Regions from separate parts of the Pseudoalteromonas sp. CF6-2 genome, predicted to be linked through region 2. Evidence: predicted binding sites of a transcription regulator. Region 2 holds the regulator's gene; each other region holds the start of a gene.

Region 1 (8,225 bases), 1.3 Mb from region 2:
GCAGCAAGGGTTTTATCTGCATTAACTTTAATACCTTTGATGCACGCTTGCGCCATATGAATACACGCAAGCCACGTTGGCATCGCATCAAATAAGCCTTCTTTGTCCTCTTGCATATCTTTATTATAAGCAAGCGGCAGTGCTTTAAGTGTCATCATCATGGCGCTAAATGCACCAAATACACGGCCCGTTTTACCACGGATTAACTCAAGTGCATCTGGGTTTTTCTTTTGCGGCATTAATGATGAGCCTGATGTTACTCCATCAGACAGCTCTATAAAGCCCGCTTCGCCTGAGTTATAAAAAATCAGGTCTTCGGCCATACGCGATAAATGAATCATTGAAATTGACGCGCAGCTTAATAGCTCAACCACAAAGTCACGGTCAGATACAGCATCTAAACTGTTACGTGTTGCTGCGGTAAAACCTAACCCTTCGGCAAGAGTTTGCCTATCTATTGGGTACGCCGTACCCGCTAAAGCACCGCTACCGAGTGGACAATAATTCATACGATTTTTGGCATCGGTTAAACGGCTTTCATCACGCTCAAGCATTTCAACATAGGCCATACACCAATGGCTAAATAATACAGGTTGTGCACGCTGTAAGTGTGTATAACCCGGTAGAATAGTGCCTAACTCACGCTCAGCTAAGGCAATAAACTCACCTTTAAGCTCTGCAATGGCTTCAAGAATATGCTCGGCAGTATCACGACACCATAAACGGAAATCTGTCGCTACTTGGTCATTACGACTACGACCCGTATGAAGCTTTTTAGCAAGATCGCCCACTTTATCAATCAGTGCTGACTCAACATAAGAATGAATGTCTTCATGCCCTGCTCCAGCCACTGCTTGTGGGTTTGCTTTAACTTCATCTAACAGCTTATTCAGTGCTGCAACGAGGTCATCATATTCTTGCTGATTTAACACATTAACTTGCTTAAGCGCTCCCGCCCAAGCAACCGAACCAATAATGTCTTGCTCTGCAAGTTGATAATCAAAAGGAAGTGAATCGTTAAATTGCTTAAACGCTTCATCTGGCCCCGTAGAAAAACGTCCGCCCCATAATGCCATTGAACTGCCTCCAAACTCGGCGATTGCCCCGCTTTGCAAGGCAATAATTAAATTACTTTTTCGTTAGTGCTGAGATTCTGCTAGATAGCGAGAATAAACGAATGAAGCCTTCTGCATGTGATTGGTCATATACATCATCTTCGCCGAAGGTTGCGAAATCTTCACTGTATAAGCTATTCGGTGATTTTTTCTGTACCGCAGTGACTTGACCTTTATAAAGCTTAAGCACCACTTCACCGGTTGCGAGTTTAGACAGAGATTCAGCCCCAGCTAGAATCGAATCTTTCAATGGTGTAAACCAACGACCGTCGTAGACAAGGTGTGAAAACTCACCACCCAGTACTTCTTTCCATTTACGGCTTGATTTATCGAGCACGAGTTCATCAACCGCTTGTAATGCGGCCATGATCACTGTGCCCCCTGGTGTTTCATAACAGCCACGCGACTTCATACCGACTAAACGGTTTTCGACGATATCAACACGACCCACACCGTGTGGCGCAGCAATGTCATTTAATTTAACTAAACAGTCATAAGGTTTAAGCGTCTCACCATTTACCGCAACCACTTCACCTTCGACAACATTTAATGTCACATATTCAGGTTCGTTTGGTGCTTGCTCTGGCGAGTTAGTCCAAGTCCATACTTGCTCACTTGGTTGGCACCATGGATCTTCAAGCTCACCACCTTCGTGTGAAATATGCCACGCATTAGCATCACGGCTATAAATTTTTGTAGCAGACGCTGAACACGGAATATCACGCTCAGCCAAGTAATCAAGTAGTGATTCACGGCTCGATAAATCCCACTCACGCCATGGTGCGATTACTTTAAGATCTGGCGCAAGGGCTGCGAAACATGACTCAAAACGCACCTGATCGTTACCTTTACCTGTACAACCATGTGAAAGCGCATCAGCACCTACTTTACGGGCAATCTCTACTTGGGCTTTTGCAATGATTGGGCGCGCCATAGACGTACCGAGTAAATAAGTACCTTCGTAAATAGAACCCGTTTTTAAGGTTGGATAAATATAGTCACTGACCATTTCGTCTTTTAAGTCAACCACATAACATTCAGATGCGCCTGAAGCGATTGCTTTTTCTTCTACGCCTTCTAGCTCTTCAGCGCCTTGACCTACATCAGCAACAAATGCGATAACTTCACAGCCGTAGTTTTCTTTTAACCATGGCACGATTGCCGATGTATCTAGACCACCAGAATAGGCTAATACGACTTTTTTGATTGAACTCATTGGTGTTCCTTAAACAAAATTTGGATTTAATAATGTGACAAGCAGTGCGTTTTGCGCGTGCATACGGTTCTCTGCTTGTTGAATAATTTTTGATGCTGGGCCATCCATTACCTCAGAGGTAATTTCAAACTCACGATGAGCCGGCTGGCAATGCAACACAGTTTGCGCACCAGTTTGCTCAAGTAGTGCTTGATTTAACTGGTACGGCATATATTTAGCTTTCACCTGCTCAAGCGGTGTTTTATCGCCCATCGATACCCACGTATCAGCATAGACTGCATTTGCACCCACTGCCGCTTCAATTCTGTCGCTAACCATGACAGACGCTCCATTCATCGCTGCAATTTGCTCTGCTTGCTTAAGAATTTGCGAATCTGGCGAGCTTCCTTTCGGGCACACAGCGACAAAATCAGTCCCTAAAGTAGCAGCTAATAGCATTAGAGAGTGTGTGACGTTGTTACCTTCACCTAAGTATGCAAGCTTTAGTTTACTGACATCACCATGCACTTCTTGTAGCGTTAAAAAGTCAGCGAGTGCTTGGCATGGGTGGTATAAATCGCACAGACTATTTACCACAGGGACTGACGAAAACTCAGCAAGGGTGGTTAATGTTTTATGTGCAAATACGCGAGCAACAATGCCATCAGCCCAAGTTGAAATATTTAAAGCAAAATCTTTTACTGACTCACGCGCACCCATTGCGCCATTTTGTGAATCTAAATAAACAGCATGACCACCCAATTTATTAATACCAATATCAAATGATAAACGGGTACGTAAGCTTGGTTTTTCGAATAAGGTAACCACTGACTTGCCCGCTAAAGCTTGGCTAAAATCGACTGGGTTTGCTTTAATTTTTTGCGCTAAACCGAGTAGTTTAAGCGCGCCTTTTTGGTCTAACTCAAGACCAGATAAAAAGTGAGTAAACATGTAATACCTATGGTGTAATTTTCGTTCCTACGTGCTCGCCTTGTAATAAGGCGACTAAGTTTTCTGGCTTTAGCCAGCTTGAGATATACACACCACGTCGTAAATGTTGGGCAGCAAGAAGGCTGGTCTTAACTTTGACCTCCATCCCGCCCTGAATAACTCCTTCAAGAATTAATGCATCTATTTGCTGCGTATCAAGTTGATGTAGCGGTTGTTTGTTTGTATCAAGCACCGCTTCTACATCAGTCATAAAAATAAGTTCTGCATCAAGTTCTTTTGCAATCGCTGCTGCTGCTTCATCGGCATTAACGTTGTACCAAAGCCCATCTTCGCCAAAGCCAATAGAGCTCACTAAGGGTAAGCGGCCTTGCGCAATTAAACTTGGTAAAACACTGTCGGTGCTATCAGCGCATTGTCCAACTTGCCCAAGTGCTTTTAATTTTTGCTTAACCACAACGCCCGCTTCATAGAGGCTCATCCCCACAGGCTTATGCCCTGAAACAATTGCTTGACTCATTAGCTGTTTATTCGCACAGCCAGCCAGTGCCCCAACAATATAAGGCATTTGTTCTTTTGGACTGATACGTAAACCTTGGTGCTTCGCACTGGCAAACCCTGCGTCTTTAAGCCACGCATCAACTAATGCACCACCACCATGAACAATCACAAAGTTGGCCTGTTGCTGTGCTACAAGGACGTCAAATAAAGCTTTTGCGGCATCAGCTGTATTTAATACTGCACCGCCTATTTTAATTACCCATGTTTTCATCATAACGCTCCTACTAACCCGGTATGATGAGGAAGTCCCATCGCTAAATTAATACATTGCAATGCTTGCCCTGCGGCCCCTTTTAATAAGTTATCAATGGCCGACATAACAATCAGTTGCTCACCTTTTTGTTGCCATGCAATATCAACAAATGGTTGTTTAGCCACGCCTTTGATGCTTGGAATTTTATTGCCGAGTAAACGAATTAACGGCTCATTCGCTAGCACTTGATATGCCGCGCTCACTTGCTCTGCTGTCACACCTGGTTTTAATTGCACATAAATAGTTTCTAAAATTCCGCGAGGAAAATTACCTAAATGTGGGGTAAATAACACAGGGTGGCCAAGGTACTGCTCAATCTCAGGTGTGTGTCTGTGGTTAAACAAGCCATAAGGAGCAAGTGACACTTCGCAAAAGTGCGTATTCACACTGGCCTTCCTACCCGCACCGGTTACGCCAGAGACAGCATTAACAATGATGGTTTGCTCAGCTAATAAACCCGCTTCTTTAAGTGGCTTTAAAGAATTAAGTGCCGCTGTTGGGTAACACCCTGCTACAGCAACAAGGTTTGCTTTACTAATCGCATCGCTATTCCATTCAGCCAAACCATAAGCCGCTTGCTCTAAAAGCTCAGGATGTTCATGCGCGAAACCATAATAAGTTAGGTAATCCTCATTCCCAGCTAAACGGAAGCCGCCCGATAAATCAAAAACTTTTTTGCCCATGGCTAAAAATTGTGGCGCAAGATCAACACTCACTTTGTGATCAGTACATAGACACACATAATCAGCAGTGTTATTTATTTCCTGAAAAGCCTCAGCTGTTAGCGGTTGCAGCGGGTACGCTAACAAGCCTAAGTGCTCGGGGTATAAATCGCTTAATAATTTATCTTTATCTAAGCTCCCTTCAGACACATAACACGCTTGTAGAGTCAGTTTTGGATGCTTTGCAACTAAACTTGCTAGCTCTGCGCCGCTATAACCACTTGCGCCAATAATCACTACTTTCATTGCTTACTTTTACCTATTAAATCTATTTATCGATACGCCTAAAATTACTCGCCTAATTGCGAATAAAAACACTGTCTAAAGTAATGAAATCAGGTTATCGTCGTTTTGTGTTCATAGTGCCGTTTTAAAATATATTTATGCTTAAAAAGTGAATTGATATTCATCATAAATACTTTTATATTGTTATGCAATTAGATTGAATAATTATTTTTGGATTTTTTATGTCATTCCCCTCTTTTTTATCTATGTATCAGCAGCTAATTGCTGCCCCCTCAATCAGTTCGATTGAAGACTCTCTGTGCATGAGCAATAAAGAGGTGATCACCTTGCTCGCTACTTGGTGCGAAAGCCTTGGTTTCACATGTGAAATAACAGAGCTCGAAAACGGTAAAGGCCGTTATAACTTATTAGCGAAACGTGGTGAGGGTGATGGCGGTTTAATGCTTGCAGGTCATACCGACACGGTACCTTTTGATGATAGCCGCTGGAACTATAACCCTTTTCAACTCAGTGAGCATGACAACAAACTTTATGGCTTAGGCAGTATTGATATGAAAGGATTTTTTGCCTTTGTATTGCAAGCAATCAGTGAACTCGATGAATCCCAACAAACAGAGCCATTACTAATTCTTGCCACCGCTGATGAAGAAACCACAATGGCAGGGGCGCAACAAATTTGTCGTCATCCTAATTTAAAACCAGCACGCTGTATTATAGGTGAACCAACAGATATGACCCCAGTGTTCACTCACAAAGGCCACATGAGCACTGCGATTCGTGTGATTGGTCGCTCAGGCCATAGTTCAGATCCAGAACGTGGTTTAAACGCCATTGAAGTGATGCATAAAATGATTGCAAAATTGTTAATCATTAAAGAAGAATTAAAGAATAAATATTCAATTGAACATTTTCAAATCCCGTACCCAACTTTAAACCTTGGCCATATTCATGGTGGCGATAACGCAAACCGTATTTGCGGCTGCTGTGAAATGCACATTGATATGCGACCTTTACCAGGTTTAAGTGTGCAAGAACTGCAAGCAATTTTGCTAACTGCTGCTGAAGAGATTAATGCACACTACCCTAATGCGGTGAGTGTTATTGACTTACACGAGCCTATTCCAGCATTTAGTGGCAGTACAGATACTGCGCTTGTTAAACTTGCCGAACAAGTATCAGGCCAGCCTGCCGTTGCTGTAAATTACTGCACTGAAGCACCGTTTATTCAACAGCTTGGCTGTGAAACAATTGTCATGGGGCCTGGTTCAATAAATCAAGCCCACCAGCCCGATGAGTTTTTAGCGATGGAAAAAGTCAAACCTTCACAAGAAATCATCAGCAAAATGATTAAAGCAAGTTGCTTTCGTAATGAGTAAAAAGGGAGCTTGATGCTCCCTTTTCTAATTCACTCACTAATCCATATATTTACTTAAGTACTTTTTAAAGACAGGGTCGGTTTTCGCTAGGGCTTTTTGCTCTGCTAAAATATCTTTGAGAATTGTTTTAGAGGTTAATGGATTAGCCAATACAACCCTAAACACAACCGTTGGTTGATGGTCATATTTTGCAGGTGTTAAACGTGTACGCGATACAAAAGAGCGTCCTGCTTCACGCTGACGCTTTTGCATACTTGCGGTAAAACGATTCAACGAAGCGTAAATATCTAACTTCGTTTCTTCGTCAGCATCTTTAAGCTTAGCTTGGATTTCTTTTGGTACGTAGCGATAGGTTAATAGGCAAAGCTCAGGCTCTGAGATTAATTCAAAATCTTCATCCTGCTTAATCATGTCGGCGAAAGTACGAGCTTTCACGATACTACGGTCAATCAACATTTCGTAGCCTTTACGGCCAATAACACGTAAGCAAGCATGCACTAACATTGCCATACCTGGGCGACTGCCCTCTAAAGTATGACTGCCTAAATCTTTAGAGCCTTTACGAAGAATATATTCCGCATGATGCTCTATTGCATCTGTGGCAGCAGGGTCTTTAAATAACACAAGGCCTGCGCCCATTGGCACATACATTTGCTTATGGGCATCAATGGTGATTGAATCAGCGCGTTCGATGCCACTTAATAAATGACGGTAATTTTTAGATAATAAAGTTGCCCCGCCCCATGCTGCATCAACGTGAAAGTGACAGCCAAGCTCTTCGCTTAAATCGGCCATTTCGTTAAGTGGGTCTATACTGCCGGTTTCAGTCGTTCCAGCTACCCCAACTAGCGCCATAACTTTAATGCCAGATGCTTCAAGTTCATGGGCTTTTTCACGCATGGCTTGAACATCAACCTTGTTGTTTTCACCTGTTTTAATAGCAACAATGTTATCGCGTCCGATGCCAAGTAAATCAACCGTTTTACCAAGCGAATAGTGGCCTCGCTCTGAAACGAGTACAGCAAGTCCTTTATAGCCATAGTGCAGCATGCCAGCAATTAAACCTTGTGCTGCAATGCCTTTATAGTCACCATCGGCTTTTAATAAACGGTTGCGAGCAATCCATAAGGCGGTAATGTTGGCAACGGTTCCCCCAGAACAAAATGCCCCTAGCGATGTTTTTGCACTATGCATCCACTTGTTATAAAACGCATCCTCTTCACCATAGGCTAAATGGTGCATCATCCCTAAAACTTGTCGTTCTAGTGGCGTAAATGCTTTTGACGTTTCTATCTTTACTAGGTTTTGGTTTAGACCCACCATCAATTTTGATAGCGGTAACACAAAATGTGGCAAAGCGGATGTCATGTGGCCAATAAAGCTTGGCGCAGCTGTGTGAACTGAGTGTGCAACTAACTGCTCCATAATGTCTTGCGCGTAGTCAGAGACAAAAGTGGGCTCTTCTGGGATATTTGCCGACTGAAAATCTTTTTCTATCTCATGCAATGGCTTTTCAATTGCCGCAATATTCTCATTTAAGAATCCTGCAAGATTGCTTGAAATCTCTGATTCTATTCTACTCAAGGTTGAGTCCGGTGCTTCAGGCACCGTAAAAATACGAATCAAACTTTCTTTAGAGGCGACGGCACAACGCTTTTGATCCATCTTAATACCCATTATAAGCAGCTAAAATGCACCTAATGCTGAAACAATAAGGTTTGAATTTAGCGGCACTGTTGCTACGAAATTGGCTAACTTTACTGGAATATCACAAAAATGTCTCGTTTAAAGCTAAAAAGCCACGAATTC
Region 2 (8,225 bases):
AACCGCAACTGAATATGAGACGGTGTTCGGGGTTGTATCGTCAACCAATGCAGGTAACCATGATTGCGTACAAGGTCAAATTTATGTGCGCCCTCATCATATCCAGTTGTGTAAAGCAGAAAATGGCGATGCTCAAGGCTTAACTATTTTGCAAAGACGTTTTATCGGCACGCGTTATGTGTACCGTATTAATATTGCAGGGCAGGAGCTCGAAGTGGCCGCAGAGCAAGACCACGTTTTCTCGGTCGAACAGCCAGTAAAAATAAAAATAATGCCGCACACGGTCAATTTTTTTCGAGATTAAACATGATGTGAAATCCTAAATTGTTGATTGTGTGCCTGATAATGAATAGCTAAGGATTCACTATGGCGCAAGCGCAATCTGGGATTTGTGCTGAAGCAAACTTACATGGTTTGCACCTGTTTTTTAACGTCTATGATGGCCACGATGAGTCATTACGAAAAAAACTAAAGCGTGTAAATGTAATACAAGACGAATTTTCTGATCAGTTCTCTGAGGCTATGCTGTCTTGTGTTGTTGCTGTTGGGGCGCAATATTGGCCGCATATATTGCCTGAGTTTATTCCAAGTCAATTACAAAGCTTTCCAAATGTCACACACAGTGAACATGTTGTAAGCGCACAACCGTTCGATTTATTTGTGCAAATTCGCTCTGACCGTGAAGACGTCAATCATTTATTTGCCCTGCAAATTTTAAAATTGTTTACACCGGATGTTGAGCTAGTGGAGCAAGTTCGTAACTTTCGCTTTTTGGATGGGCGAGATTTTAATGGTTTTATCTACGCCGGCGACACACCTCACGGTAGACAAAAACGCAGTACGGCACTAGTCAATAAACCAGGGCATTTTGAAGATCAAGGTAGTTATATTCATGTGCAGCGGTTTGTCCACGATCTAACGGTGTGGCAGTACTTGTCTTTATCAGAGCAAGAGCAAATAATGGGGCGTACTCGCCTTGATAATACCTTAGTTGTGCCGGCAATTGAAACGAGCCATGCAGTGAGATCAGAGCTCAAAGATGAGCATGGTCTGCCGCTATTACTCAATCAGAGTATGCCATTTGGCGACGTTCACAAACAGGGCATACTCATGGTGTCGTGTGCCGCACAAGGTGACTCATTTGAACACGTACTGAAAAGTCGTTTAGGGCAGGGCGAGCATTATGATCATTGGCTTGATTTTACACAAGCTGATATGGGTTCGGCATTTTTCGCCCCGTCAGTGAATTTTCTAAAGCAACTTTAAACAGTATCGAATAAGGTGCGAACACGCTCAAGCGTAACATCAATTTCAGACACTTTTGCAGGGGCGATAAAAATAGTATCGTCACCTGCAATGGTTCCTAGCACACCGTCTGCTTTACCTAATGAATCAAGTAAACGTGCAATAAGCTGCGCAGCCCCTGGACTGGTGCGAATAATGATCATCATTTCGTTATGCATAATGTCGATAACAAGCTGACGCAACGGGCTTTTCGCCGTTGGTACGCCCATTTCGGCCGGTAAGCAATACACCATTTCTTGTTTCGCGTTACGAGTACGTACCGCACCAAATTTACTCAACATGCGCGAGACTTTACTCTGGCTGATGTTATCAAAGCCTTGCTCTTTTAATGCATCTACAATTTCACCTTGTGAGCCGAAGTTTTCTTCTTTTAATAACGATTTAAACGCTTTGATTAGTGCTTCTTGTTTATCTTGAGGTTGCATGCTGTCGTATCTTTATTCATAAAATGTGAAGTAATTCTACACAATTATGCATACTTATGCAGTATTTGTTTGAATTTGTCGGCTAAATGAAGGCACTTTACAACATAGTTTACAACTATGGTCGAAATTATATGCGAAATAAGCAGGATAAATTTGTTTTTAGTCGCTAATTTCATTATCTTTAGGGCCACAAGTATTTCCTACCTCAAATTACGGAGAATTCCAATGAAAGTTGCTGTTTTAGGCGCAGCTGGCGGTATCGGCCAAGCATTGTCTTTATTATTAAAAACAAGTTTACCTGCAGGTTCTGAATTATCGTTATACGATGTTGCCCCTGTTGTTCCTGGTGTAGCGGTTGATCTTTCTCACATCCCAACAGACGTTAAAGTTGAAGGCTTTGGTGCTGACGACCTAGATGCAGCATTAGCTGGTTGTGATATCGTTCTTATCCCAGCGGGTATGCCACGTAAGCCGGGTATGGACCGTGCGGACCTTTTCAACGTAAACGCAGGTATCATCAAAACATTAGCTGAAGGCATCGTAAGAAACTGCCCTAAAGCGTTAGTAGGTATCATCACTAACCCAGTTAACGGCACTGTGCCAATCGTTGCTGAAGTATTCAAAAAAGCGGGCACTTACGATGCGAATCGTGTATTCGGTATCACAACACTTGACGTGATCCGTTCAGAAGCATTTGTTGCTGAACTTAAAGGTTTAAGCGCTACAGACGTTAAAGTTCCAGTGATCGGTGGTCACTCAGGTACGACTATTCTTCCTCTTCTTTCTCAAGTTGAAGGTGTTACTTTCACTGACGAAGAAGTTGCAGCATTAACACCACGTATCCAAAATGCAGGTACTGAAGTTGTTAACGCTAAAGCGGGTGGCGGTTCAGCGACGCTTTCAATGGGTGCAGCCGCAGCGCGTTTTTGTATGTCTTTAGTTAAAGGCTTACAAGGTGAAGACGTTGTTGATTACGCATACGTTGCAGTTGAGAACGGTGACGCGGCATACTTCGCACACCCAGTACGTTTAGGTAAAAACGGTGTTGAAGAAATCCTTTCTTACGGTGAATTAAGTGCATTCGAAGAGCAAGCTAAAAACGATATGTTAGCGACACTTAACAAAGACATCCAAGAAGGTGTTGATTTCATCAACGGCTAATACCCAGATGAAAATGGGGGTATTCTCTAGTCGATGTCCTCAATAATAAAAAAGCCTGCAATTGCAGGCTTTTTTGTGGCTCGAATAAATTGGGTTTAATGATCCCGCGCAACGGCGATGCGGGCTAAACTCTCAAGTGCTTGCTTGTACGGTGTATCTGGTAAAAAAGCAATACAAGCAATCGCTTTGTCGGCTTCTTGTTCTGCTTTTTGCATCGCAAACTCAAGGGCTTTAGTATCAGCTAATGCCGTTAGAATGCTCTCTAAGTGGTCCATACCATTACCAAGCTCAATGGCTTCGCGTACTAGCTTAACTTGCTCTGGTGTGCCTTTTTGCATTGCGTAGATTAGCGGTAGGGTAGGTTTACCTTCAGCTAAATCATCACCAATATTCTTACCAAGTTGCGTGGCATCAGCATTGTAATCAAGCACATCATCAACAAGCTGGAAGGCGGTGCCTAAATGCATGCCGTATAAGTTTAAGGCATCAAGGGTTTGTTGATCTTGCTCAGTGATAATGGCGGCTAAACCGGTCGCTGCCTCAAATAATTTGGCAGTTTTACTATAAATAACCTGCATATAGCTTTGTTCTGTGGTGTCAGGGTCATTACAGTTCATTAATTGTAAGACTTCACCTTCTGCGATGACATTCGTTGCATCTGCAAGTGTTTGCATAATAGGCATTTTACCTAGCCCAACCATTAACTGGAATGAACGAGTATAGATAAAGTCGCCTACTAATACGCTCGCTGCATTACCAAACTCGGCATTAGCCGTGGGTGTTCCTCGGCGTAGGTTAGACTCATCTACTACATCATCATGTAGTAAGGTTGCGGTATGAATAAACTCTATGATGGTGGCAAGCGTAATGTGATCTTTACCCTCATAGCCTAATGCTTTTGCCGCTAAAATAGCTAACATAGGGCGTACACGTTTGCCGCCGCTGTTTACTATATATAAGCCAAGTTGGTTTACCAATGCGACATCTGAGCGCATTTGGGCGTGTATAAGTTGATTGACGTCATTCATTTCACTTTCGATTAACGTCTGGATAGCTTTTATATCCATTGATCTCCGAGCCGATTTTTATGGGTATACGGGGCTGATTGTACATCAAAAATCGCACTTGCTCGATATTTTGTGACGATTCACCAAAAAAACACCTTAAAGTTTTTTATTTAGAGCTAAATTTGTCGAGTTAAGTTTATCACCTTGTTTAATAAGTAATCGGTATTACTACCTCGGTGACTCGGTTTTGTGACTGAAATTTAATTGTCACAAGATCGTAAAAAGCGCTTGGCAAGAGGCGTTTTTAGGATAAAATAAGGGAAAATATTGAATTGCTCTCAATGCAGCTATTTTTTATTCATTTTATCGAAAAAGAGGCTTGCTAGTTTTTGCGCATTAGCGTAAACTTCGCGCCCTATTGAAGAATATTTTAGTTGCGTCGATTTGAGGGCGCACAGACGGAGTTAATTATGTACGCGGTTTTCCAAAGTGGTGGTAAACAGCACCGTGTGACTGAAGGTCAAACAATTCGTCTTGAGAAATTAGACGTTGAAACTGGTGCAGCAGTTGAATTTGATTCAGTACTTTTAGTTGCTGATGGTGAGAAAATCGAGATCGGTGTACCGTTCGTAAACGGTGGTAAAGTGACAGCTGAGGTTGTTTCACACGGTCGCGGTGAGAAAGTGAAGATTGTTAAATTTAGACGTCGTAAGCATTCTCGTAAGCAAATGGGCCATCGTCAATGGTTCACTGAAGTTAAAATCACTGGCATTAGCGCTTAATTTAGAGGTACTGAGAAATGGCACATAAAAAAGCAGCTGGTAGTACTCGTAACGGTCGCGATTCAGAAAGCAAACGCCTAGGTGTTAAGCGTTTTGGTGGCGAATCAGTTCTAGCGGGCAGCATCATTGTTCGTCAACGTGGTACTCGTTTCCACGCTGGCGCTAACGTAGGTATCGGTAAAGACCACACTATCTTCGCAAAAGCAGATGGTAAAGTTCAATTCGAACAGAAAGGTCCTTTAAACCGTAAATACGTAAATATCGTAGCTGAGTAATCATCTCGATATTTGAAAAACCCCGCCTTTGCGGGGTTTTTTGTTTTAAGGCACTCGATTATATAGCTAAGCATCTTCGGCACTGTACGAAGATGCTTAGCTATATAATTAGGTGTATAATAGAGTTATTAATAAGCCAATCTTAAAGTGAGTAATCATGAAGTTTGTAGATGAAGTAGAAATTCGTTGTGACGCGGGTGATGGCGGCAGCGGTGTCGTATCTTTCCGACGTGAAAAATATGTGCCGGATGGCGGTCCTGACGGCGGTGATGGCGGCGATGGTGGCAGTGTCTATCTACAAGCTGATGAAAACTTAAACACACTTATTGATTATCAATTTGAGCGTTTTCATAAAGCAGAGCGTGGCACAAATGGTCAAAGCCGTAATATGACGGGTAAAAAAGGTGCAGACCTTGTGTTAAAGGTGCCGGTTGGCACACGTATTACGGATGTTGATACTGAAGAGTCACTAGGTGACCTTACTCAACACGGTCAAAAAACGGTTGTTGCTAAAGGTGGTTTCCATGGCTTAGGGAATGCACGCTTTAAATCGAGCACAAACCGTGCTCCTCGTCAGAAAACATTGGGCACACCAGGTGAGGTTCGTAGTTTACGTTTAGAGCTAATGTTACTTGCAGATGTTGGTTTACTGGGTTTACCAAATGCAGGCAAGTCAACGTTCATTCGCAGCGTATCTGCAGCCAAACCGAAAGTGGCTGATTATCCGTTTACTACATTGGTACCAAACTTAGGCGTGGTTCGTCCTGATGCTAATAAGTCATTCGTTATTGCTGATATCCCAGGCTTAATTGAAGGCGCATCAGACGGTGCAGGTTTAGGCATTCGTTTCTTAAAGCATCTAGAGCGTTGTCGCGTACTTTTACATATTATTGATGTGATGCCTATTGATGGTTCGAACCCTGTCGATAATGCCTTTGCTATCATTAATGAGCTACACCAATACAGCCCTAAGCTTGCTGAGAAACCTCGCTGGTTAGTATTTAATAAGATTGATCTACTACCAGAAGATGAGGCTGAGGCTTTATGTAAGCAAATTGCTGAGGAGATAGGCGAAGAGACAAACGTGTATCAAATTTCAGCAGCAAATAAGCAAAATACGCAAGCCTTGTGCCATGACATTATGGCGCTATTGGATAGCATGCCAAAAGAGAAGTTTGCTGAAGAAGAAAAAGAAGAAGTTGAATTTAAGTGGGATACTTATCATCAAAAAGCAACATCGAAAGATGATGACGATTGGGATGATTGGGACGAAGATGACTACGACGTTGAAGTCATTTACGAACGTTAAAATTTTAAATAAAAAAGGAGCTTTTGCTCCTTTTTTGTTATTAAGAAAAAAGTATTAGGATTTAATGTGAAAATTTCAATGATTGCTGCAATGGCAAATAACCGTATTATTGGCCAAGATAATCAAATGCCATGGCATTTACCTGCTGACTTACAACACTTTAAGCAAGTAACAATGGCTAAACCTGTTATTATGGGCCGTAAAACATTTGAATCTATTGGCCGACCTTTACCAGGGCGTCAAAATATTATTATTAGCCGTAATGCGCAATATAAAGCTGAAGGCATTGAGGTTGTGACTTCGCCAGAAGCGGCGCTAGCCCTTGTAAAAGAAGAAGATGAAGTGATGATCATTGGTGGTGGAAATATCTATCAGCAATTTCTTGCTCAAGCTGAACGCCTATATTTAACCTTCATCGATTTGGATGTAGAAGGTGATACACAGTTCCCAGATTACGAAAATGTTGCTGATTGGACAATTGTAGAGCAAGAGCAGAAGCAACCAGATAACAAAAATCCTTATTCATATACCTTTGTTACCTTGTATAAAAATTCGTAACATTATTGCGATGAATCAGATTGATTGGTACAATAATAGTCAATCTTGGTAAGTAAAAAGTATTACATAAGGGCAAAATATGATAAAGCTACCAAATATGTTACTAGCTGCGGCGGTTGTTTCGGCTTCAGTTGCGTACACTGCACCCGTTAAAGCTAATGATCAACTAGCTGTTTCTATTTGTGAGTATATTGCTGCGGACGACAAAAGCCGTTTACGTGGTAAATTAAAAAGTTCACGTATTAAAATTCGTAACATCATTGATTCTGTAAAGTGTAATGGTAACAATATGCTTCGCCACGCGATTGAAAGCGGTGCAAATGATACCGGCGAATACATTGTTAAAAACCTTTCTAAAAGCTCTTTAGAAGACGGTGCAGACCTTGCTTGGGCTGAATCTAATCATAGTGGCTCGCCTCTTATTGCAGTTATTAAAGAGCGCGCAGGACTTTAATTCCAAAAGTCTTAAAAGCAAGCGTTTGAAAAACCGCACATGTTGCGGTTTTTTTGTGCCTGAGTGATATCAATCCGCAATAATACTCAATCATTTTGAGGGATTAAACCTGCGCTACCTGCGTTAAAAAGTTCTTATTTACGACACGGCATGGATGCAGAAGGTAGAGCAATGCAGGAGCAATTGCCGAAAACAACTTAATAACGAAATTTTGCCTTGTTATCAATGAGGTTTTATTGCCTCAAAACAAACCACTTAATTAAGCGAATTGGTATCATTGCTGTTCGCGAGACATTTATCAAATATTCCTGATTTTACTTATAAAAAAACCGTATTTGCTATGGCAAACACGGTTTTTAGTAATCTAAATTGTCAGTCGCAATCTACACTTTAAACGCGTCAACAGATAAGCGAAGCTCCTCGGCAAGCTTAGCGACTTCAGAGCTTGAGATGTTGGTCTGGTTAGCCCCTTCTGCTGTTTGCTCTGCGATTGCAACGATTGACTCTAAGCGTTCGCTAATTTCTTGTGATACTTGCTGTTGCTCGTGTGCCGCTGTCGATATTTCCTCACTGACATTATGTGCTTGTGCAACGGCTGCAGTGATTGAATCAAGAGCTGTATTGGCCTGATCTGATTGCTCAACACATGATTCAGCTTGTTGCTTACCTTTCGACATAGCTGATACAGCAGCTTCAGCGCCAACCTGAAGCGATTCAATCATAGCTTGAATCTCTTGCGTAGACTCTTGTGTTTTACTTGCTAGAGAGCGTACTTCGTCTGCTACAACCGCAAAGCCTCGACCTTGTTCACCAGCACGTGCTGCTTCAATAGCGGCATTCAGTGCAAGCAGGTTAGTTTGTTCTGCAATACCACGAATTACATCTAAGATACCGCCAATCGACGCGCTGTCTTTATGAAGCTTATTGATAACTTGCGATGCATCATCCA
Region 3 (8,225 bases), 870 kb from region 2:
TAAAATATCCGCACAGCCTAAGCCTGCTGGGCCTGCACCAATGATAGCCACTTTTTTGTCAGACCAAACGACATAAGACATGTCTGGCTTCCAGCCCATCTTAAAGGCCGTATCAGTGATGTACTTTTCGATATTACCGATAGTAACAGCACCAAACTCTTCATCAAGTGTGCATGAGCCCTCACATAAGCGGTCTTGTGGACAAACCCGGCCACACACCTCCGGTAAACTATTGGTTCGATGAGAAAGCTCAGCTGCTTCTAAAATACGACCGGTACGAATTAACTTTAACCACTGTGGGATATAGTTATGGACTGGACATTTCCATTCACAATATGGGTTACCACAATCTAAACAACGGTCCGCTTGTGAATTAACTTGTGTTTCAGAAAACGGCTCGTATATTTCTACGAAAGATTGTTTACGTGCAGAAATTGGCTTTTTGCGCGGATCTACACGTTGTACATCGATAAACTGGTATACATTTTCGCTCATACTACCCCCTACTGAGCCTGAACACGAAGCTCTGCGCTGCTGCGCGCTCGGTGTCCGAGTAAACTTTTTACATCACTAGATTTTGGCTTGACCAATTTAAACATCGGCATGTATAAATCAAAGTTAGCTAAAATCTGCTCAGCGCGGTTTGAGCCAGTCAGCTCTAGATGCTCAGCAATTAGACCACGTAAATGTTCTTGGTGAGATGCTAAGCCTTCAAGCGTAACGATTTCAACAAGCTCTGGGTTAATGCGTTTTTCAAAGTCTTTGCCTTCATCAAGAATATACGCAAAGCCCCCTGTCATACCCGCACCAAAGTTAATACCCACTTTGCCAAGTACGCAAACCACACCGCCTGTCATATATTCACAGCCGTTATCACCCACGCCTTCTACAACAGCTTGCACACCTGAGTTACGAACAGCAAAACGTTCACCTGCAGAGCCAGCAGCAAATAACTTACCGCCTGTTGCTCCATATAAACAGGTATTACCTGCAATCGTGGCCTTATGGCTTTCAAACGATGAACCGAGCGGCGGACGAATTACCAGCTTACCGCCAGCCATGCCTTTACCAACATAGTCATTGGCATCACCAACCAGGGTCATTTCTAGCCCCCCCGCATTCCATACACCGAATGATTGACCCGCTGTACCATGAAGCTCAATAGAAACTGGGTCAGCAGCCATGCCTTGGTTGCCATGTTTTGAGGCAATATAGCCTGATAACATCGCGCCTACAGAACGGTCGGTATTACAAATACGGCTTACCAATGAGGTACCCGACTTTTCGTCAATTGCTTGCTTGGCTTTTTCAAGCAAGGTTTCATTTAGCTGACCTAAGTAGTGTGAGCTATTTGGCACACTACAATACAGGGTTTCACCTGTTGGGTTGTTAGGCGCAGCAATCACAGACGACAAATCCACTTTCTTTTGTTTCTCTGTCTTGCCTTCAATCGCTTCAAGTAAATCCAAACGACCAATTAAATCTGTTAAGCGTGCTACACCTAAACTTGCCATGATTTGGCGAGCTTCTTGTGCAATAAACTTAAAGTAGTTCATCGCCATTTCTGGCAAGCCATGATAGTGCTTTTGGCGCAGTGTATCGTCTTGTGTCGCAACACCGGTCGCACAGTTGTTTAAGTGACAAATACGTAAGTATTTACAACCAAGTGCCACCATAGGACCCGTACCAAAACCAAAGCTCTCAGCACCTAAAATAGCTGCTTTGATGATGTCTAGGCCTGTTTTGAGACCACCATCTGTTTGCAGACGAATACGGTGACGTAAACCGTTTTCAACTAATGCTTGCTGTGTTTCAGCAAGGCCAAGCTCCCACGGGCTACCAGCATACTTAACAGAAGTAAGCGGGCTTGCACCTGTGCCACCGTCATAACCCGCAATGGTGATTAAATCGGCATACGCTTTAGCAACGCCCGTTGCAATCGTACCAACCCCTGGTTCAGAGACTAATTTCACAGAAATCAGTGCATCTGGATTCACTTGTTTTAAATCGAAAATAAGCTGAGCTAAATCTTCAATCGAGTAAATATCGTGATGCGGCGGAGGCGAAATCAAGGTCACACCAGGCACTGAGTAACGTAACTTTGCAATATACGGCGTTACTTTTTCACCTGGTAATTGACCACCCTCACCTGGTTTTGCACCTTGCGCAACTTTAATCTGAATTACATCAGCGCTACGTAAATAATGTGGTGTTACACCAAAACGACCTGAAGCAACTTGCTTAATACGCGAGTTTTTCTCTGTGCCGTAACGAAGTTTATCTTCACCACCTTCACCCGAGTTTGAACAACCGCCTAAACGGTTCATTGCAATCGCTAACGCTTCATGTGCTTCTGGCGATAACGCACCAATACTCATTGCTGCCGAGTCAAAACGCTTATATAGCTCAGTTGCCGGTTCAACATCATCAATACTGATACCTGCATCTGGCACTTTTACTGCCAACATGTCACGCAAATTAGTGATCGGACGATTATTTACTAAATCAGCATAGGCAACATAATCACTGTATTCACCAGAACGCACTGCTTTTTGTAGCGTTTGAATAACATCTGGGTTATACGCGTGATACTCACCGCCATGCACATATTTCAATAAACCGCCATGGCTTAACAATTTACGCTTACTAAATGCCAGTTTATGAAGCTTGCGTTGATCGTCATCAAAATCAGTGAAACACGCCCCTTTAATACGACTTGCCACACCATTAAAACAGGTTTCGACGATAGCCTCAGACAAACCAACGGCTTCAAATAACATCGAGCAGCGGTATGACGCAACAGTGCTAATACCCATTTTCGACATGATTTTATAAAGACCCTTGTTTATCGCATTACGATACGCAAGCGTTACTTCACAATAAGTCTTATTGATCACCTTACTATCACTCATAGCAACCAGTGATTCATAAGCAAGGTATGGGTAAATTGCTGTTGCACCAAAGCCGAGTAATACAGCGAATTGATGAGCATCGCGAACACTGCCTGATTCAATGATAATGTTTGATTCACAGCGCAAGTTATTATCAACTAAACGTTTCTGAATAGAGCCTACCGCCATCGCAGCAGGAATTGGCAACTGTGTTTCGCTGAAGTTACGGTCGCTTAACACTAACATCACACAACCAGAAGCCGCTTTCTCTTGCGCTTCGTCACAAATACGTGTGATAGCGCTTTCAAGCCCCTCTTCTACTGTGTAAGTGATATCAATTTTGCAGTAGCTGTAATATTTATCATCAGCATTAAGTAACTGCTGCATATCTGCATACATCAAGATTGGTGTATCAAACTGCAAACGCTTAGCGTGACCAGTGGTTTCGTTAAATACGTTTTGCTCACTACCAATACAGGTTGCCAGTGACATAACGTGATTTTCACGAAGCGGGTCAATCGGTGGATTCGTTACTTGCGCAAACTTCTGTCTAAAGTAATCAAATAACGAGCGGTGACCTTCTGATAGTACGGCAAATGGAGTGTCATCACCCATTGAACCTGTCGCTTCTTGACCGTTTTCACCCATCACACGAATAACACTATCAAGCTCTTCGTTAGTGAAACCAAACATCTTTTGATATTTAAGCAATGTTTCGTCATCAAATGAACGATTACCCGCATCTTTTTCAGAGAGCTGCTCGAACGGTATTAAACGCTTAACATTTGCTTCGAGCCATGCTTTGTATGGATGACGTGACTTAAGATCTTGGTCAATTTCATCTGAATGCCAAATTTTACCTTGATGAGTATCAATAACTAACAGCTCGCCAGGGCCAACACGGCCTTTTTCAACCACTTCGTCTGGTGCATAGTCCCAAATACCCACTTCTGAGGCGAGTGTTATAAAACCATCTTGGGTGATCACATAACGCGCTGGACGTAAACCGTTGCGATCAAGGTTACAGGCTGCAAAACGACCGTCAGACATGACAATACCAGCAGGGCCATCCCATGGTTCCATATGCATTGAGTTAAAGTCGTAGAATGCACGTAGGTCTTCATCCATAGCACGGTTTTTTTGCCATGCAGGCGGTACAAGCATACGCATTGCACGGAATAAATCCATGCCACCCGCTAAGAACAACTCAAGCATATTGTCTAAGCTTGAAGAGTCAGAACCGCTTTCATTTACGAACGGTGCAGCTGATTGCAAATCAGGGATAAGTGGTGAGGCAAACTTATACGCACGGGCACGGGCCCACTGGCGGTTACCTTGAATGGTATTAATTTCACCATTGTGTGCTAAATAACGGAATGGCTGCGCTAATGGCCAACGAGGTTGTGTATTGGTAGAAAAACGTTGATGAAATACACAAATCGCACTGGTCATGCGAATGTCAGCTAAATCTAAATAAAAGTTAGGTAAGTCAACTGGCATCATTAAGCCTTTATAGACAGTGACCAAACCAGATAAGCTAGCAATATAAAAATGTTCATCGTTTTCAAGGCGCTTTTCTGCACGACGACGCGCAACATATAAACGGCGCTCTAAATCTTTCGGACGCCAGCCTTCTGGGGCGCTAACAAAAATTTGTTCAAAGCCTGGTAGTTGTTTTTTTGCAATTGGCCCTAAACATGACGCATCAGTCGGTACAACGCGCCAGCCTTGAATGCTCAAGGTTTCTTTTTCGAGTTCTTCACTCAACACATCTTTAGCTGTTTGCGCAAGTACAGGATCGGCATTCAAAAATACCATGCCTACGGCGTAGTTCTTTCCTAGGTGCCAGTCATGTTCGCTAGCAATAGCACGAAAGAAACTATCGGGTTTTTGCATTAATAAACCACAACCATCACCGGTTTTACCATCGGCAGAAATACCGCCACGGTGCTCCATACGATCAAGCCCTGTGATTGCTGTTCGGATCAAGCGGTGACTCGCTTGTCCATTGACTTGGGCTATCAAGCCAAAGCCACAATTATCTTTTTCTAATTTTGAGTCGTATAACATAGACCCCTCCCCTTGCTACAACGACCAGCCCTTTAGTCTCTTGTGACAGGGCTAGCAGACGAACAAAACTATCGCCAAATAATCTCTGAGTCAATAGAGTTTTGAATACATATTCATATTCATGAATATTTCTCATTTAAATGCACTTAGTAAATTCTATGCTAATTTTTTACATTTAGGCGTATTTTCACCGTTATTTTTTTATGACACTGGTGTCATATTTAACAACTTGTAAAAGAAAAATTTCAAAAACCACTCTTTACGTTAACGTAAACTGACAACTAAAATGAATAAATATTCACTTTTTGAATGATAATGCAGAATTTAGATATCACCTACTCATATAAACCAGACTCGCTAGGCACTTACTGTAACTCTTTAGATAACTATTTACGCTTACACTCCTAAAAGCTTGCTCTTTACGCGCACGTAAACCCACTTATTAAAAAGTGTCCGCTGCGGACACTTTTTCTGTCCGCGGACATTGAAATAACATCAATAAGATAAATAAACCCTTATAAATCAAAAGAATAAAAGTTGGCATATTGTTGGTATATAAAATTACATCAGCAGATTTAAGGACAGGACATGTTCACTTTTAGTTTATTTATTGCATCGCCACTCACCATGCTAGTAGTGGGTTTCATGATTATGTTAGTTGAGAACATTAAGGAACTATGATGATAAAAGATACCAGTGCTCAGGATATCTCGGTGACGAAGAAGAATAACTTTGCAAAACCAGTTGCACTAATTATCGGTGTATTATTAATTGGCTCGGTTGCTATAGGCAGTATTTTTGCGGACACCGAAGGCAGTATTTCCGTTGAGAAGGCAAGCCTACAAATCAGCAAAGTAACTCAGCAACCTCTCATTAGAGATGTCGCCGCCAGTGGCAAAATCGTTGCTGCAAATGCGCCCAAAGTATACAGCCCTGAACGCGGCTTTGTGGATTTGAAAGTAAAAGCAGGTGACAGCGTAAAAAAAGATGACGTCATCGCAATTGTAAAAAGCCCTGAGCTAACAAATGAGCTAAAACAGCAACAATCTGTACTTGCAAGGCTTGATGGTGAGCTTCAACGCAAGCAACTCGAAGCACGTAGACAAAAATTAAGCTTAACGAAAGCGCTCGACCTTGCTCAGGTTGAACTTAATGCTGCGGACCGTGAAAACCGTCGTGCCCAATTATCTATAAAGAAAAACTTAATAAGCCAAATTGATTTAGAAAAAGCAGTCGATGATTTAGCAAGAGCAAAACTTTCTTATAAACATGCTGAGCAAGAGGTTGCGCTTGCAAAAGATACCCTTGCCTTTGAGTTAAAAGCCGCAGAGCGAGATCTGGCAAGACAGCAGCTTATCGTTGATGATTTATTTCGCCAAGTAAATGACCTAACTATCATAGCCAGTGTGAGCGGCATCGTGGGGAATTTACTTGTGCAACAAAAAGAGGCCGTAACTCAAAGTCAGCCATTAATGACTTTGGTGGACTTAAGTAACTTTGAAGCCGAGCTTCAAGTGCCAGAAAGTTATGCTAATGAATTAGGTTTAGGGATGCAAGTCGAACTAACGCTCGGTGCTCGTCATGTGACGGGAACATTGTCAGCAATATCTCCGGAAGTAAACAACCGCGAAGTGACAACACGAGTACGATTTGATGATGAACTGGTTGGAATTCGCCAAAATCAACGTCTCACAGCCCGCATTCTCTTAGAAAATCGCGACAATGTTTTACAAGTAAAGCGCGGCACCTTTTTACAACAAGGTGGGACGCGTGCTTATCGAATTGATGGTGATATGGCTTACTTAATCGATATAAAAACAGGCGCTAGCAGTATTAACGCTGTGGAGCTCTTAGAAGGCGTTCAAGCTGGCGATCAATTAATCATCTCTAACTACGACCGTTATAAACAAGCACCGGTACTCGTTTTACGTTAACAACAAGGAATTATAATTATGCTTAAAATGAATAACATCAATAAAGTGTATCAAACTGAAATGGTACAAACTCATGCACTTCGTGATTTTAACCTACAAGTAGATGAGGGTGAATTTATTGCAGTGACAGGCCCAAGCGGCTCAGGTAAAACCACGTTTTTAAACATTGCAGGAATGCTAGAGCCATTTAATGAGGGCCAATATCTATTAGACGGAATTGATGTCGGTAAACTCAATGACAATCAACGTGCCGACCTTCGTAATCAAAAAATCGGTTTTATTTTCCAAGGTTTCAACCTCATCCCTGACTTGAACCTATACGAAAATATCGAAGTACCCCTTCGTTACCGTGGGATTAAAGCAGCCGAGCGTAAACGTCGAATTGAGCAATGTTTAGAGCAAGTTGGTCTAGCATCACGTGCAAAACACCTTCCTCAACAGCTCTCTGGCGGACAACAGCAACGTGTAGCTATTGCTAGAGCCCTTGCTGGTGAACCTCGTTTTTTACTTGCCGATGAGCCAACGGGTAACCTTGATAGCTTAATGGCTCGCCAAGTAATGGAACTACTTGAACAAATAAATCGTGATGGTGCAACTATTGTGATGGTTACTCACGATCCTGAACTTGCTCGCAGAGCACCTCGAAACATTCAGGTCGTTGATGGTCAACTCGCAGATCTAACCTTATATCAAGGCACTAAAAACTTAAAAGCGGCAGGGGTATAGTCATGTTCCTTCATTATTTAGATTTAAGCTGGCGTAGCTTTAAGCGCACGCCATTAGTGAGCTTTTTAATGGTGCTAGCCATTGCTATTGGTATTGGTGTCACGATGACAAGCCTCTCTGTTTATCACATGATGTCGGCGGATCCGATCCCTGAAAAAAGCAGCCAACTTTACAGCGTACAGCTTCAAATTATGGACGATGGCAGCACTTGGTGGACTAAGGACAACCTCCCCTTACAATTGACCTACCAAGACGCAGTGAATTTGAATAAAGCGGATGCAGGTGGCAAACGTGTAACTATGGTACGCACTGGTTTTTCAGTTTATTTAGACTCAGACAAAATAAAACCCTTTATAGGTCAAGCTCGCCTCACTACACCTGACTTTTTCGATATGTTTAATTTGTCATTTCTATATGGAGGTGTTTGGAGCGAGCAACAAGAGGCAAATGCCGCACCCGTTGTCGTGATCAGCAAAGAACTTAATGACAAATTATTTGCCGGCGAAAATTCGATTGGAAAAATTATCTACCTTGACGATGCCAGTTACGAGGTGGTGGGTGTTATTGATGATTGGGATATTACAACTAAGTATTACGATTTAAA
Region 4 (8,225 bases), 1.5 Mb from region 2:
AAGTACGTCATAGTTACTTGGGAATGTGTTACCAGAGTTTGAACTAGTATCACCTGCTTCATTACCAACCACAGGTGGCTCTTTTTCAAACATGTTATCAATACCGAATGTAACATTCATGTAGTCAGTAACATGGTAGCTGGCGAATAAGTCAAAATAATCATAGCTTTCGATGCTTCTGAATTCTTCAAAAACATTTGGCGCTTCGATTGGCTCGATATCTACACCATCAATGTGACGCCATTGTAGTGACACGGTTAGATCTTCCCAAATCCAGCTAGTACGTTGTACCCAGCGTAATTCAGAGACAGGGTCGCAACTTGTGCTGTAAAAACCTTTACAGTCAATAATGCGTGCAGTATCAGAGCTTTGCGACTCTTGCGTTAGGTATTTATTAATATTACCTGAGAATTGCAACTCTCCCATGTCATCAAGCAAAATACCAAAGTTGAAACCAAGTTCGATACCTTCGGCACGTTGATTTTTTAAGTTGGTGGTAAATTGCTCAATACCCGCACCCGCGATAGTTAAGTCGCCACCGATACGGTTGATCTTCGCACACTCGTTAGCATCACCTAGTACGTAACAGGCATCAAGAATTTCTTGAGCTGAGAACTCACCAATGATGTCATCGATATCAATATCATAGTAATCCAGTGTAATTGTGAAGTTTTCAACAGCACTGAATTCAGGTGTCCAAACAATACCCGCAGTGAATGTTTCTGCTTCTTCAGCACCTGGTGGGTTAGCAGGATCACTACCACTAATGACTTGTACTTGGCCAGAGATTACATCTTGTACGTTACCAACTTGGGCGTCAGTCATACCTGTTGAGATACAAAGCTGTCTTAGCGAGGCATCAATGTTAGCGGCGTTAGCAACAGAACATGGATCTTGTAGCGCGTTGTCTAAGCCTGTTACAACAGGTGAAGCGATTTCACCAACGTTAGGTGCACGCGTTGCTTGTTGTTGCATAACACGGATAAGTACATCGCTAACTGGACGCCAGTTGAAGCCAAGTTTCCATGTTTCGTTGCTACCTACTGTATCGTAGTCAGCCCAGCGGAAACCAAACTCTACATCAAGAGTTTCAGCACCCGGTAGGCCGTCTAACACAGGTAAGTAACCTTCTAAGAAGAACTCATCTACTTTAAAGCCACCCGTGATAGGCAGTTGGTTACCACCTGCACCACCTTGACAACTAGCAGGGGCAAGTTTTAAACATTCATCAGGCTCAAATAAGCCTTTTTCGCGACGATTTTCATAACCAAAACTCATCGAAAGTGGCGCACCAGCACCTGGGATTTCGATAAACTCGATTGCACCATTAACGGTTGCGGTGAAAATTTCTTGGCTGTACTTTTGTTGTTGAAGGGCAATTGCTTGTGCATAGCCTGCCATTTCTTCAGTGATGGTACCAAAGCCACCAAATAGATTAATTGGCACACAGCTGGAATCACCATTTTTACAGGTTACACCATCCGTTGTGTCTAATGCGTTTTGAATATTGGTTAGGTTTGTATAACCACCACGTACAGTTGTTCGGTTAGATTCACCATACTGATAGCTAACATCATATTCCCAGTCATCTAGGAAGAAACCTGTTACACCAGTCACAATTTGGAACTGAGTACTGTCAAATCGTTCTGTACGAGCACCTAATTCTAATGTTCTACGACGTAATTGCACTTTTAGATAGTCTTCACTATCTACAATGCCGTTACCGTTAACATCTTGCCAGTTACTATCATTTAAGCTACCAGCAGCCAATGCTGCGGAAGCTCCATCGATCATAAATTGCCTCGCTTGATCACCAATTAACGGGTTTGCTAAAGGTAAATTAAAGCTTGAGCCAAATGTACCTGATGGTGCTACTTGTGTATCAACACTGGTATTGGTGTAGTTAAAGCTTGAGTATACTTTATGATCATCAGTTAAGTTATATTTAGCGATTGCGGTTGCTGAATAACGCTCTGAAGGTGTTTGATAAAAGTTATATGGATTGAAGTTAAATACACTACATGTATCTGGTTGCAATGTACCATCATTTCTAAACTGACCTGAGCCTGTTGTACCTGCGCCAACGATTGCAAATCGTGTAGGAAATGCGGTTGTTGAGCCACCACTTTCAACCGAGTTAGGGCCACTACAATCTGCTGGAGCTGGAACCGGTGGTTCACCGTTTAAGAATTGTTCATAGTTAGCACCGGTAGCCGTTTCAATACCAAGTAAACCTAAAGGACGGTCACCAAGTAGTATTTGGTCACGTTGACTCCAGCCAAGGGAGAGTACAACGTTACCTTTATCATCTTCTAGGTTAGAACCTATTGTTAAGGCTATACTGTTTTTGTCACCATCATTGTCACCGGTTTGAGAGTGTTTAAGATCTAAATCAACACCTTGAAAGTCTTCTTTTAATACAACATTCACCGCACCTGCAATCGCATCAGAACCATATACAGCTGACGCACCACCAGTGATAATATCAATTCGTTCAATCAGTGCTGTTGGAATTGTCGAACTGTCAACTGAGCCATTGTAGTTGTATGGGATCATCCGACGTCCATTCATTAGAACAAGTGAACGTTGCGATCCTAAACCTCTTAAGTTAATAGTGGCTGCACCGCCAGAGCCATTATTTACGTTACTACCATCGCCAGGTATTGTTGAAGGTAAAGTTCTTAGTATTTGTTCTACTTCAGGCTCTTGTTGGTAACCTAATTCTTTTTCTCCGATTGAGACAATTGGACTTGCAGAAACAGCGCCCGGTTGTCTAATACGACTACCCGTAATTGAAATTACTTCGAGATCTTTTTTTGCGTCGCTTGTCTCTTCTGCTGCACTTATTGGTGCGTATATAAGAGCTGTAGAAACAACCCCTGTACTAATCGCCAGCTTTACAGCATTTGATAGTTTGTTTTTTAACATTGTTATCTCCCAATATTTAATTATAGTTGGCTAGAAAACAATGGATTACTACTCGATATCCATTCTTAGCATGTTTAGATTAGTACACAACCTAGGTAAATGTGTAGTTTTTGATAAGAAAATGTATAAATATTGAAATTTTATTGTTTTTTGGTGAGGGGTAGAATGAAAATCATAAAAAAAAGCGGCTCTTAGGCCGCTTTTCTGGTTGGTAATGTGTATAGAAGGATTAGCAGTTAGTTTCTTTTGCGTTTACGCCTTCTTTAACTTCTTCACAAGCATCTTCTACAGCATTCTGTGTATCAGTAATTGCTTCATCAATGCGCTCGCCTGCATCTTCAGCTGTGTTATCCTCACAACCCATGATGAAAAGACCTGAAAATAGGGCGATAGTAGCGGCTTTTAAAGTTGAACTTTTCATAATTAAATTCCTTATAATAGTGTAAATTAATCTATAAACGTTGTTCGGTTGTTATCTGGGGGTGTTGCCTCTAAGCGCACCTGATACCAGCGAAATAACAAGTAGAACAAGAAATATAAAAAAGATAATTTTAGCAATTCCTGCTGCGGCTCCTGCAATACCGCCAAAACCTAACACTGCAGCGATTAACGCGATTACTAAAAAAGTGATTGTCCAGCGTAACATAGTGATCTCCTTGGCTAATAATTTTTCGTTTCGGTTGGTATGATTAAAGCTAGTTCTATGCCACTATTAAATGTTAAGTAATTTCAACGACTTACTGTTTTTTTGATGTTGTAGAATTTTTTCTTTTGGTAACTTTTACGAATTAGCCTGTAACTTATTCATAGTGATTATTTTTCAACTTAAATGAGTAAAATAACACCCCTTATAAATCTTTCTTTGGTAAGACCAATTTATCTTGTCGGTGTTTTTATACACCCAAGAGCCTGTGTTAGCGTGGTTTTATTTAAAATCGACCATATCACCTTTATAACTTATGACTATATCGAGTATTTTTATCATCTATATTCGGCTGTTAATGTGCTCCCTTTATGGTTGTTAATTTTGTGTTTTACATGTTATTTTAAATTAAATTGGTTTTACCAATTTACAAGATGCTATACAAATTGAATGTGTTTGTTATTATGTTGAATATTTATTTAACTATATTGATTTTTTATTTATAACAGTGCGAGGGGGCAGTATGGATATAGGTGGGTTACTCTCAACCGCGGCCAGCTTGATGATTACGGGCATGATCGGTGTATTTATATTTTTAACTATTTTGATTTCAGCCGTGACCTTAATGTCTAGGCTGATGAATCGTTTTGATGAACCTAACAGCAATGAGCCCGTGCGAGCTGCAAAAATACACTCACAGCAGGGGGTGCCGCAAGCACACATCGCAGCTATTAGCGCTGCAATCGCTCAATTCAGAAATAAACAAAAATAATGGGGCAGCTGAAAATGGCTAAATTAAAATTAACCGAACTAGTTTTACGTGATGCACATCAATCATTGTTAGCAACACGCATGCGCTTAGATGACATGTTACCTATGGCTGAGAAACTCGATAACGCGGGTTATTGGTCTATAGAGTCATGGGGGGGCGCAACGTTTGATTCTTGTATTCGCTATTTGGGCGAAGATCCTTGGCAGCGTATTCGTGAACTTAAAGCGGCGATGCCAAACACCAAGCAACAAATGCTGCTGCGTGGACAAAATTTATTAGGTTATCGCCACTACGCTGATGATGTAGTAGAAAAGTTTGTCGAGCGTGCACATAAAAATGGTGTTGATGTATTTCGTATTTTTGATGCAATGAATGATGTACGTAATCTTGAAACAGCCATAAAGGCTGCGGTTAGAGTGGGCGCACATGCGCAAGGAACGATCTCATATACGGTGAGCCCTGTGCATACTCTCGATATGTGGCTTAAGCTTGCTAAACAGCTTGAAGAGCTGGGTTGTCATTCTATTTGTATTAAAGATATGGCGGGATTATTAAAACCTTACGATTGTGAACAGCTGATCAAAGGTCTAAAAGAGACGGTGTCTATTCCTATCGCGATGCAATGTCATGCTACAACGGGTTTAAGTACAGCAACTTACCAAAAAGCGATTGATGCAGGCATTGATATGTTGGATACGGCTATCTCATCAATGAGTATGACCTATGGCCACAGTGCAACAGAAACAATAGTATCGATTGTTGAAGGAACCGAGCGAGATACTGGTCTTAACCTTAATCAGTTAGAAGAAATTGCCGCTTATTTTCGTGATGTGCGTAAAAAGTATGCCGCTTTCGAAGGCAGCCTAAAAGGGGTTGATGGCCGTATCTTATTAGCACAAGTACCAGGCGGCATGTTAACTAACATGGAAAACCAGCTGAAAGAACAAGGTGCTGCGGATAAACTCGATCAAGTGCTTTTAGAGATCCCGCGTGTACGTGAAGATTTAGGGTATATTCCACTGGTAACACCAACCTCACAAATAGTTGGTACGCAAGCCGTTCTAAATGTATTAACGGGTGAGCGTTATAAAACGATTACTAAAGAAACCGCAGGTGTACTTAAAGGTGAGTATGGTGCAACCCCAGCGCCGATGAATAAAGAACTTCAAGAGCGTGTTTTAGACGGAAGCGAAGCAATTACGTGTCGCCCTGCTGATAAACTTGAACCCGAACTCGAAAAACTTGAAGCTGAATTATTAAAAGAAGCTAAAGAGCAGGGTTTAGAGTTGGCTGATGACGTGATTGATGACGTGCTTACCTATGCTTTATTCCCACAAATAGGCTTGAAATTTCTTAAAAATCGTCATAATCCTGATGCCTTCGAACCTGTGCCGACTGGTGAAAAAGCTAAATCTGATCAATCAACAACACCTTCTTCAAATGGTGAGGTTCAAGCTGAGCAATACAGTGTGAAAGTAGATGGTAAAGTTTACGATGTTGTTGTTGCTAAAGGTGGCGAGCTTAAAGAGGTTGCACTTAAAGACAGTGAGTTAATACCACAATCTGCATCAGCGTCAGCTGGCGAAACACTCAATGCGCCACTGGCAGGTAATATTTTTAAAATCAAAGTAAAACCTGGGCAAACTGTAAATCAAGGTGATGTCGTTATCATTATGGAAGCAATGAAAATGGAAACCGAAGTACGTGCCGCTCATGACGGTACTGTGGCTGATATTTTAGTTGCGGAAGGTGACTCAGTTGCTACCGGCGACGCCATGATTGCACTTGCTTAGGAGGCTAGGGATGGATGGATTATTAAACCTCTGGCATGCAACGGGGATTGCAAACTTTACTTTCCCTGCACTGATCATGATTGCAGTTGGCTGCTTGCTACTGTATTTAGCGATTGCTCGTAGTTTTGAGCCATTGCTTTTACTGCCTATTGGCTTCGGCGCTATTTTAACAAACATTCCAGTGGCTGGTTTATCAGACCCCGGTGGCTTATTGTACTATGTGTATCACATAGGTATTGATTCTGGCGTGTTCCCATTGCTGATTTTTATGGGGGTGGGTGCACTAACGGATTTTAGCGCGCTTATTGCAAATCCACGTATGTTGTTACTGGGAGCAGCGGCACAATTTGGTATTTTTGCGACGTTATTTGGCGCCATTTTACTTAACTTTATTCCAGGCTTTGAATTTTCACTGCAAGATGCATCGGCGATTGCCATTATTGGTGGTGCTGATGGACCAACCGCTATTTTCTTAGCCTCGAAACTTGCGCCTGATTTACTGGGAGCAATCGCTGTTGCCGCGTATTCATATATGGCATTGGTGCCTATTATCCAACCGCCAATTATGCGCGCGTTAACAACAAAAGAAGAGCGTGAAATTCAAATGCCGCAGCTACGTGCTGTATCAAAAAAAGAAAAAATCATTTTTCCATTGATGGTACTCAGTCTGACGATTTTATTTTTACCTGCAGCGACGCCACTTGTTGGTATGTTTTGTTTAGGTAATTTAATGCGTGAATCCGGTGTAGTTGATCGTTTAAGTAATAGTGCACAAAACGAGATCATTAATATCACTACGATTTTCTTAGGTCTTGCTGTTGGTTCTAAACTTGCTGCAGATAAGTTCTTAACTGTAGAAACTATTGGTATCTTGGTATTAGGTGCTTTGGCCTTTGCTATTGGTACAGCATCAGGCGTGTTTATGGCAAAAGGTCTGAATAAGTTTTCTAAATCGCCGATTAACCCTCTGGTGGGGGCTGCGGGTGTATCCGCAGTGCCAATGGCTGCGCGGGTGGTAAATAAGGTAGGTCTTGAAAGCAATCCACATAACTTCTTGTTAATGCATGCAATGGGTCCGAATGTAGCGGGTGTATTAGGAAGTGCCGTAGCTGCAGGTATTTTGTTAGCGATTGTTGGCTAAGTCGTTTACTTCCAACCGACTGGCGCAGTATTTTACTGCGCTTTTTTTTGTCTATAGACTAGAGCCTGAACTTGTCTATTGTGTAAGGAAGCCACAATGAATGTATTTGTTATTTTATTATGCCTGTTTATCGCACTGGCTATTCTTATACCACTACTTGAAAAGTATCATTCAAAAATGGGACTAGATGGTGCAACCAAATATGCTAAGTATATATGGCCGTTAGTGATGATCTCGATGGTGATCCAGTTGATTTACTTATTACTGAGGTAACAATAAGGAGCTCGCCAAAATAAGTTGGCGAGCTTTTTGTTTTAGTGCGTTGCTAAAGGATAGTCGGTATAGCCTTTTGCACCGCCACCAAACAAGGTATCAGGGTCGTGCTGTGCAAGTGCAATCCCTTTTTCAATACGCTCAGGCAGATCTGGGTTTGCAACAAACGGACGACCAAAGCCAATTAAATCAGCCCAGCCTTCATTTAATGCTTGTTCTGCTTTATGGCCAGTGTACTTGCCTGCATAAATCATTAACCCAGAAAAGTTTTCACGTAGCGCTTGTTTAAAATTTTGCTCCATTAATGGCGCATCGTCCCAGTCAGCTTCGGCAATATGCAGGTAAGCAACGTTTAGATCATTAAGTACCTTCGCTGCACCAATATAGGTTTCAAACGGGTTATCATCAACCGTACCATTGAGTGTAGTGAGCGGAGCTAGGCGTACGCCTACACGGTTAGCGCCAATTTCATCACACACCGCTTTTGTCACTTGTTGTAAAAAACGTAAGCGGTTCTCTAAACAGCCGCCGTATTCATCAGTGCGTTGGTTTGACTCTGAATCAATAAATTGATTAATTAAGTAACCATTAGCAGCATGAATTTCAATACCATCAAACCCTGCATCAACTGCATTACGGGCAGCTTGACGGTATTCGTTTATAACGCGTATGATG

The links. The regulator ArgR, encoded in region 2, controls arginine synthesis, uptake and breakdown. The targets are predictions, from matches to a motif close to ANTGAATANNTATTCANT.
Region 1: argC (N-acetyl-gamma-glutamyl-phosphate reductase) is a predicted target of ArgR. The motif match lies at 5,188-5,205, and genes of this name have one in related genera.
Region 3: gltB (glutamate synthase large subunit) is a predicted target of ArgR. The motif match lies at 5,062-5,079, and genes of this name have one in related genera.
Region 4: L3Q70_RS12405 (OadG family transporter subunit) is a predicted target of ArgR. The motif match lies at 4,038-4,055, and genes of this name have one in related genera.

The regions. Positions count from the first base shown of each region.
Region 1 covers NZ_CP091442.1:2,891,743-2,899,967, forward strand. The annotation lists partial or broken gene argH (argininosuccinate lyase) at 1-1,076, opposite strand, end outside; gene L3Q70_RS13375 (argininosuccinate synthase) at 1,129-2,331, opposite strand; gene L3Q70_RS13380 (ornithine carbamoyltransferase) at 2,341-3,261, opposite strand; gene argB (acetylglutamate kinase) at 3,269-4,030, opposite strand; gene argC (N-acetyl-gamma-glutamyl-phosphate reductase) at 4,030-5,040, opposite strand; gene argE (acetylornithine deacetylase) at 5,262-6,416, shown strand; gene panP (pyridoxal-dependent aspartate 1-decarboxylase PanP) at 6,453-8,081, opposite strand.
Region 2 covers NZ_CP091442.1:570,296-578,520, forward strand. The annotation lists gene L3Q70_RS02700 (ABC transporter ATP-binding protein) at 1-304, shown strand, start outside; gene L3Q70_RS02705 (Dyp-type peroxidase) at 367-1,266, shown strand; gene argR (transcriptional regulator ArgR) at 1,263-1,730, opposite strand; gene mdh (malate dehydrogenase) at 1,956-2,891, shown strand; gene ispB (octaprenyl diphosphate synthase) at 2,987-3,958, opposite strand; gene rplU (50S ribosomal protein L21) at 4,369-4,680, shown strand; gene rpmA (50S ribosomal protein L27) at 4,698-4,955, shown strand; gene cgtA (Obg family GTPase CgtA) at 5,113-6,264, shown strand; gene folA (type 3 dihydrofolate reductase) at 6,331-6,822, shown strand; gene L3Q70_RS02745 (DUF3718 domain-containing protein) at 6,902-7,276, shown strand; gene L3Q70_RS02750 (methyl-accepting chemotaxis protein) at 7,660-8,225, opposite strand, start outside.
Region 3 covers NZ_CP091442.1:1,443,844-1,452,068, reverse strand. The annotation lists gene L3Q70_RS06715 (FAD-dependent oxidoreductase) at 1-495, opposite strand, end outside; gene gltB (glutamate synthase large subunit) at 504-4,961, opposite strand; gene L3Q70_RS06705 (HlyD family efflux transporter periplasmic adaptor subunit) at 5,642-6,895, shown strand; gene L3Q70_RS06700 (ABC transporter ATP-binding protein) at 6,914-7,621, shown strand; gene L3Q70_RS06695 (ABC transporter permease) at 7,624-8,225, shown strand, end outside.
Region 4 covers NZ_CP091442.1:2,666,553-2,674,777, reverse strand. The annotation lists gene L3Q70_RS12420 (TonB-dependent receptor) at 1-2,928, opposite strand, end outside; gene L3Q70_RS12415 (hypothetical protein) at 3,158-3,349, opposite strand; gene L3Q70_RS12410 (DUF1328 family protein) at 3,401-3,574, opposite strand; gene L3Q70_RS12405 (OadG family transporter subunit) at 4,095-4,343, shown strand; gene oadA (sodium-extruding oxaloacetate decarboxylase subunit alpha) at 4,358-6,136, shown strand; gene L3Q70_RS12395 (sodium ion-translocating decarboxylase subunit beta) at 6,147-7,277, shown strand; gene L3Q70_RS12390 (hypothetical protein) at 7,374-7,550, shown strand; gene L3Q70_RS12385 (alkene reductase) at 7,592-8,225, opposite strand, start outside.